Azoarcus sp. CIB: one gene and its partner. The protein of the gene in region 1 interacts with the protein of each later gene in a pairwise test. Links are inferred from orthologs where the notes say so. Each region holds a gene or a part of one and is shown on either strand. Other genes may lie near its edges.

Region 1 (3,516 bases):
CGCCCGGGCGCATCATGCGGTAGATGGCGACGCGCGCGGCCCACTGGTCGGCCGTCTCATCGATACGCAGCGTCTGCGAGATGTAGGGGCCGCGATCGAGGTCGTTGACGTACAGAGTCTGCAGATCCTTCACGCCCGCGTCGCGCAGCTTGCCAAGCAGGTCTTCCGTGATCTCGTCATTGGCGCGCGCGATCAGTTCACCGGTCTCGGGGTCGACGACGTTGCGGGCAACGATGCGCCCCAGCACGAAATCGTCGGGCACGACCATGGTCTTGATGCCGGCCTGCTCGAGCTCGCGGATGTGCTTTGCCGTGATGCGCTTGTCGCGCGCGACGATGACCTTGCCGTCACCGTCGGTGATGTCGAACTTGGCCACGTCGCCGCGCAGGCGATCCGGTACCAGCTCGAAGGCGACCTCTTCACCCCTGAGCTGGAACGTATCGAAGTCGTGGAAAGTCTCGAGGATCTGCTCCGGCGTCATGCCGATGGCACGCAGCAGGATCGTCGCGGGCATCTTGCGGCGACGGTCCACGCGGAAGAACAGGCAGTCCTTCGGATCGAATTCGAAGTCGAGCCAGGAACCGCGGTAGGGAATGATACGTGCCGAGAACAGCAGTTTGCCCGACGAGTGAGTCTTGCCGCGGTCGTGCTCGAAAAACACGCCAGGCGAGCGGTGGAGCTGCGACACGATCACGCGCTCGGTGCCGTTGATTACAAACGAACCGGTAGAGGTCATGAGCGGAATCTCGCCCATGTACACTTCCTGCTCCTTGACTTCCTTCACCGTCTCCTTCGGCGCGTCGCGGTCGAGGATCACCAGGCGCACCCGCGCGCGCAGCGGCGACGCGAAGGTCAGACCGCGCTGCTGGCATTCCTTCACGTCGAACGCCGGCTCGCCGAGCATGTATTGCACGAATTCGAGCCGCGCATTGCCACTGTGGCTTGCGATCGGGAAGATCGAGGTGAAAGCGGCCTGCAAGCCCTGATTCAGGCGTGTCAGCGGCGGCGTTTCGGCCTGCAGGAACGAGGCGAACGACTCGATCTGGGTGGCGAGGAGGAAAGGTACGTCCAGCACTGCCGCGCGCTTGGCGAAGCTCTTGCGGATACGTTTCTTTTCGGTGTAGGAATACGCCATGGATGCTCCGGGTAGAGGTCGGACGTCAAAGAGACAGAACACAGCGCCCCGAGGAGATCGGGCCAGGCGATAGGCTTTTGGACACCGTAACTCGCGCTGGGTTCTGGCTTCTTGGATTTACAAAGCACGAAAGGGCTGGCGCCCGGATGAGCGCCAGCCCCGAGAGACAACTCGGTATTACTTGATCTCGACCTTCGCGCCAGCGTCTTCGAGTTGCTTCTTGAGCGCCTCGGCGTCGGCCTTCGGAGCAGCTTCCTTGACGGTCTTCGGTGCACCGTCGACCAGGTCCTTCGCTTCCTTCAGGCCCAGGCCCGTGGCAGCGCGGACGACCTTGATCACTTCAACCTTCTTCTCGCCAGCTGCAAGCAAGACGACGTCGAATTCGGTCTTCTCTTCAACGACCGCAGCTGCGGCGCCTGCGCCCGGGGCTGCAACCGCCATCGAGGCAGCGGAAACACCGAACTTCTCTTCGAACGCCTTCACCAGGTCGTTCAGTTCCATCACGGTCATCGAGCCAACGGCTTCGAGGATGTCTTCTTTGCTGATAGCCATGTCAAATCACTCCTAAATCGAAACTTTTTCGGAAAACGGTCAGGCAGCCGCCTCTTCCTCGCGCTTCTTGGCGAGGGCGGCCAGCGTGCAAGCGAAGCCGGTAACCGGCGCCTGCATGACGCCCAGCAGCTTGGCGAGCAACTCTTCGCGGCTCGGGATCGATGCGAGCGCCTGCACGCCGGCCTTGTCGAGCGTATTGCCCGCATAGGAACCGGCCTTCAGCACCAGCTTGTCGTTGCCCTTGGCGAAGTCGTTCAGCACCTTGGCTGCAGCAACCGGATCTTCCGAAATGCCATAGATCAGCGGACCAGTCAGCTGATCCGACAACCCGGCGAACGGGGTTTCGGCGATCGCACGGCGCACCAGGGTGTTCTTCAGCACACGCAGGTACACGCCAGCTTCGCGGGCCTTCGCACGCAGCACAGTGAGATCACCCACTTCAATGCCGCGATACTCGGCCACCGCGATGGTCTGAGCGTTGGCCACCCGTGCCGACACCTCTGCCACTACGGCTTTCTTGTCATCAAGATTGAGACCCACAGGCCTTTCCTCCTTTCAAGTCCACACGCGAACCACACTTCACGGCTCGCACCCACGGCGACCTGGATCAGGAGCGCGGCCGACGAATCGGCCAGAATCCTGTTCTGGGCACACCGTCTGCGCAGGCCATCCGAGGATGCTTAAGCAGTCGCCGGAGCGTCCACACCTGCGGTCTTTGACGATCCGCTCCGCACTTGCGCGCGAAGCGTCCCAAAGTTCGTTGTACAGCCCAATCAGGCTGCGTTGATGCTCGACGGCTCGACGCGCACGCCGGTACCCATGGTGCTCGACACGGCGACGCGGCGCAGGTAGACGCCCTTCGAGGCGGCCGGCTTGGCCTTCTGCAGCGCTTCGACGAGCGCGCCGAGGTTCTGCTGCAGCGCCTCGACGGAGAACGAAGCGCGGCCGATCGTGGCATGCACGATGCCCGCCTTGTCGGTGCGGTACTGGACTTGACCGGCCTTGGCGTTCTTGACGGCGGTGGTGACATCCATGGTCACGGTACCGACCTTCGGGTTCGGCATCAGGCCGCGCGGACCGAGGATCTGGCCCAGCTGACCGACGACACGCATGGCGTCCGGCGTGGCAATGCAGAGGTCGAAGTCGATGTTGCCAGCCTTGACCTGCTCGGCGAGATCGTCGAAACCGACGACGTCGGCGCCGGCGGCGCGGGCAGCTTCGGCCTTGTCGCCTTGGGCGAACACGGCAACGCGCACGCTCTTGCCGGTACCAGCCGGCAGCACGACGGAGCCGCGCACGACCTGATCGGACTTGCGTGCATCAACGCCGAGATTCACGGCGATATCGACCGATTCGTCGAACTTGGCGGTCGCGCACTCCTTCACCAGCGCGAGAGCCTCGGCGACGGTGTAGACGCGATTGGCGTCAACCTTGGCGCGCAGCGCCTGAACTCGTTTCGAAAGCTTCGCCATGATCAGAGCCCCTCCACCGTGATGCCCATGCTGCGCGCGGAACCGGCGATGGTACGCACGGCGGCGTCCATGTTCGCGGCGGTCAGGTCAGGCATCTTGGCCTTGGCGATTTCTTCGACCTGAGCACGCGTAATCGAACCGACCTTGTCGGTGTGCGGCTTGGCCGAACCCGACTTGATGCCGGCCGCCTTCTTGATGAGGACCGTCGCGGGCGGGGTCTTCATAATGAAGGTGAAGCTCTTGTCGGCAAACGCCGTGATCACCACAGGAATCGGCAGACCGGGCTCCATGCCCTGGGTCTTGGCGTTGAACGCCTTGCAGAATTCCATGATGTTCAGGCCACGCTGACCGAGCGCC
Region 2 (4,119 bases), 910 kb from region 1 along the record:
TGGTCGATGCGCTGCAGTTCACCGAAGAGCACGGCGAAGTCTGCCCGGCCGGCTGGAACAAGGGCAAGGCCGGCATGAAGGCCAGCACCTCCGGCGTCGCCGAGTACCTGGCCGAGCACGCCAAGGAACTCTGACCGCTCCCTGGCGGATCAGCCCAAAGGCCGCGCCCTCACGGGCCGCGGCCGTTTTTTCGTCCTGCGTCAGCTCGGATACAGGATCTCAACCGATTCGGGCGGCAGCCACTCGCGCAGGCTGTCGAGCAGCGCGTCGTCGAGGCGCACACGCCAGGCCGCGCCGAGGGGCAGCTCCGCCTGGGCCTGTTCGTTGCGATAATGCAGCGAGATCGGGCAGACGCCGTCGCGGAACGGCGAGAGCAGCGTTTCGAGCTTATCCGCCGCTGCGGCAGCCCCGCCCGCACGCTTCACTTCGCCATTCACGCTGATCTGAAGTGCCCTGGCAAAGCGCGAACGCGCCTCGCCTAGCGACAGCAGCTTGTCGGCGACGATGCGCAACCCGCCCGTGAAGTCGTCGTTGCTGACCTTGCCTTCGACCACCAACACTTCGTCGGTGACGATCTTGGTCCGGTTCGAATCGAAGACTTCGGAGAAGACCGAAACCTCGCGCACCTGAGAGCCGTCGTCGAGCACGACAAAGGCCATCTTGCCGCGGTTCGTCATCTTCGTGCGCACGTCCATCACCACCCCCGCCAGCATCGCGAGGTCGCGCGAGGGTTCGAGCTGCGACAGCGGGCGCCGGATGAAACGTCGCACCTCCTCGCGGAAGCTGTTGAACGGATGACCCGAAAGGAAGAAGCCGATCGCGGTCTTCTCTTCCTTCAGCCGCTCGCGCTCCGTCCACGAGCGCACGGTCACGTATTGGGGCGCCGCACCGGCCGCCTCCGGCACGAGATCGAACAGGCCGCCCTGCATCGCGTTCGCCGCCGCCTGCTCGGCGGCCTCCATCGCCAGCCCGACGGTTGCGAGCAGGCGGGCGCGGTCTGCGGTGCCGCTGGGCGCGACGGTATCGAATGCGCCCGAACGGATCAGCGCCTCGATCACGCGCCGATTGACCATGCGCCGATCTACACGCGCGCAGAAATCGAACAGATCCTTGTACGGTCCATCTTTCTTGCGCGCGTCGAGGATGGAGCGCACGGCCGGCTCGCCCACACCCTTCACCGCGCCGAGACCGTAGCGGATCGTCTTGCGGTCGGTCGGGACGAAACGGTAGTCCGACTGGTTCACGTCGGGCGGCAAGATCGTCAGCCCGTTGGCGAGCGAGTCCTCGAAGAAGATCTTGATCGTATCCGTGTTGTCGAGGTCCGCCGACATCGTCGCAGCCATGAAGGCCGCGCAGTGATGCGCCTTGAGCCACGCCGTGTGGTAGGTGACGACCGCGTAGGCGGCGGTGTGCGACTTGTTGAAGCCGTACTCCGCGAACTTCGTCATCAGGTCGAAAAGCTGCTCGGCGAGCGCCGGATCGTAGCCCTTCTGCTTCGCGCCAGCCGCGATGGTCTCGCGGTGCTTGGCCATCTCGTCGGCCTTCTTCTTGCCCATCGCGCGGCGCAGCATGTCGGCGCCGCCGAGCGTGTAGCCGCCGATGATCTGCGAGATCTGCATCACTTGTTCTTGATACACGATCACGCCGTAGGTCGGCTCGAGGCAGGGCTTGAGGTCCGGATGGAAGTAGTCGATCTCCTGCTGACCTTTCTTGCGCAGGATGAAGTCGTCCACCATGCCCGAGCCGAGCGGCCCCGGACGGTAGAGCGCCAGCACCGCGATAATGTCCTCGAAACGGTCGGGGGCAAGCTTCTTGAGGAGCTTCTTCATCCCGTCCGATTCCACCTGGAAGATCGCGGTGGTGTTCGCGTCTTTCAGGATCTGGTAGGCGGCGGGGTCGGTGAAGGGCAAGGCGGCCAGGTCGGGCTTGGTGCCGGTGAGCCGCTCGACGTACTCGACTGCGAGTTCGATGATGGTGAGGTTGCGCAGGCCTAGGAAGTCGAACTTCACGAGGCCGACGGCTTCCACGTCGTCCTTATCGAACTGCGACACGGGCGTCGCGTCGTCCCCGTCGGCGATGTACAACGGACAGAAGTCGGTGAGCTTGCCCGGCGCGATCAGCACGCCGCCAGCGTGCATGCCGACGTTTCGGCTCAAACCTTCAAGCGGCTCGGCCAGGCTCCACAGCTCCTGCACCGACTCGCCGTCGTTGCCGTCCTTCATCATCTCGCCGATCTGCGACTCCATCTCGTAGGCCTTCGCCAACGAAACGGGCTTCGCGCCTTCGATCGGAATCAGCTTGGAGAGCCGGTCGCACAGGCCGTAGGGCAGATCGAGCACCCGGCCGACGTCTCGCACGACGGCCTTCGAGGCCATCGTGCCGAAGGTGACGATCTGGCTGACCGCGTCCTTGCCGTAGCGCTCGCGCACGTACTCGATGACGCGATAGCGGTTGTCCTGGCAGAAGTCGATGTCGAAGTCGGGCATCGACACCCGCTCGGGGTTCAGGAAACGCTCGAACAGCAGCGCGTAGGCGAGCGGATCGATGTCGGTGATGCGCAGGCTGTACGCCACCAGCGAGCCCGCACCCGAGCCCCGCCCCGGTCCGACCGGCACGCCATTCTGCTTGCCCCAGTTGATGAAGTCTGCAACGATCAGGAAGTAGCCGGGGAAGCCCATCTGGATGATGGTGTCGGTCTCGAACCTGAGCCGCGCCTCGTAGGTCGGACGCTGGCGCTCGCGTTCGGCTTCGTCCGGATACAGCTCCTGCAGGCGCACTTCGAGGCCGGCCTTGGCCTCGGCGACGAGGAAGTCGTCGAGCGTCATCCCTTCCGGCGTCGGGAACTGCGGCAGGAAGTTCTTGCCCAGTTGCACCGTCAGCGAGCAGCGGCGTGCGATCTCGACGGAGTTCTCAAGTGCCTCCGGGATGTCGGCGAACAACTCGCACATCTCGTCCTGACTCTTGAGGTACTGCTCCTCGGTGTAGTCGCGCGGGCGACGCTTGTCGGCCAGCACATAACCCTGCGCGATGCATACGCGCGCCTCGTGGGCCTTGAAGTCCTCGCGCTTGAGGAATTGCACGGGGTGGGTCGCCACCACCGGCAACCCCAGCCTGCCGGCCAGTTGCACGGCCTGACGCACGTAACCCTCCGCACCCGCATGGCCTGCGCGCTGCAACTCGATGTAGTAGGCGTCCGGGAACAATGCGGCCCATTCGGCGGCGAGCCGATCGGCAAGTTCGACGTTGCCGTTCGCCAGTGCCTGCCCCACTTCCCCTTCGCGTGCACCGGACAGACACAGCAGGTCGGACGCAGCGCCGTCGGCGAACCAGTCGCGGCGAATTTCGGCACGCCCGCGGTACTTGTTGTCGAGGAAGGCGCGGGTCAGCAGCTCACACATCTGCCCGTAGCCCTTGCGGTTCTTGCAGATCAGCAGGGCGCGGAAGGGCTTGTCGCGATCGGTGTCGTTGGTGATCCAGGCATCGACGCCGATGATCGGCTTCATGCCCTTCCCGCGTGCGCCCTTGTAGAACTTGACCATGCCGAACAGGTTGGCGAGGTCGGAGATCCCCAGTGCCGGCATGCCGTCGGCCGCCGCGCGGGCGATCGCTTGGTCGATCTGGACGATGCCGTCGGAGATCGAGTACTCGGAGTGCAGGCGAAGGTGGATGAAGCGGGGTTCGTGAGAAGCAGTCATCGGCGAATTTTACCCGATCGCCCAATACCCCCGAGCGCCATTTCCGCCACGACTACCGTCGGTCGGACAGGCAGCCGCAAGAAGTCAGCGCCCGCCTGCCGCCTCGCGCGCCTTCATCAGGGAGAGCTTGCGCGACTGGTCCGCTTCGAGGATTTCAGCCCGCTGCTCAGGCGTGAGCGGCGCGCCCAAGTCAAGCTCCAGAGCCGAGATCAGGCGCGATGCAGCCGACGTGATGCGCCGCTCGTCGGGCATCGCCCGGCGCACGCGGGCCGGCGTCGTACCCGTAATGCGCGCGACCTCGGCAACGAAGTGATCCTCAATACGGCGGCTTGCCGCCGACAGCGATGCCGTACGCGCAGGGTCCATCGCGGAGGACGGCCCCGACTGTGCCACGGCCAAGGGCGCGAGCGGCAGTGCCAGCAGG

Evidence for each region. The genes of interacting proteins can lie anywhere in the genome.
Region 2: the proteins of rplL (region 1) and dnaE interact in binary tests that used the Escherichia coli proteins (3 or more experiments, as listed by UniProt). The link is inferred for Azoarcus sp. CIB from one-to-one orthologs.

The regions. Positions count from the first base shown.
Region 1 is NZ_CP011072.1:4,502,378-4,505,893, forward strand. What follows is about bases 1-2,793. They hold rplL (50S ribosomal protein L7/L12), read right to left. Parts: upstream 1,688-2,793; coding sequence 1,313-1,687; downstream 1-1,312. Other genes in these bases: rpoB (DNA-directed RNA polymerase subunit beta), read right to left, coding at 1-1,135; rplJ (50S ribosomal protein L10), read right to left, coding at 1,727-2,227; rplA (50S ribosomal protein L1), read right to left, coding at 2,461-2,793. Outside these bases: more of rplA, read right to left, coding at 2,794-3,159; rplK (50S ribosomal protein L11), read right to left, coding at 3,162-3,516. UniProt on the Escherichia coli protein: The binding site for several of the GTPase factors involved in protein synthesis (IF-2, EF-Tu, EF-G and RF3). Is thus essential for accurate translation.
Region 2 is NZ_CP011072.1:3,592,999-3,597,117, forward strand. Bases 1-4,067 are described here. They hold dnaE (DNA polymerase III subunit alpha), read right to left. Parts: upstream 3,696-4,067; coding sequence 201-3,695; downstream 1-200. Other genes in these bases: AzCIB_RS16000 (peroxiredoxin), read left to right, coding at 1-134; AzCIB_RS16010 (hypothetical protein), read right to left, coding at 3,780-4,067. Outside these bases: more of AzCIB_RS16010, read right to left, coding at 4,068-4,119. UniProt on the Escherichia coli protein: DNA polymerase III is a complex, multichain enzyme responsible for most of the replicative synthesis in bacteria. This DNA polymerase also exhibits 3' to 5' exonuclease activity. The alpha chain is the DNA polymerase catalytic subunit.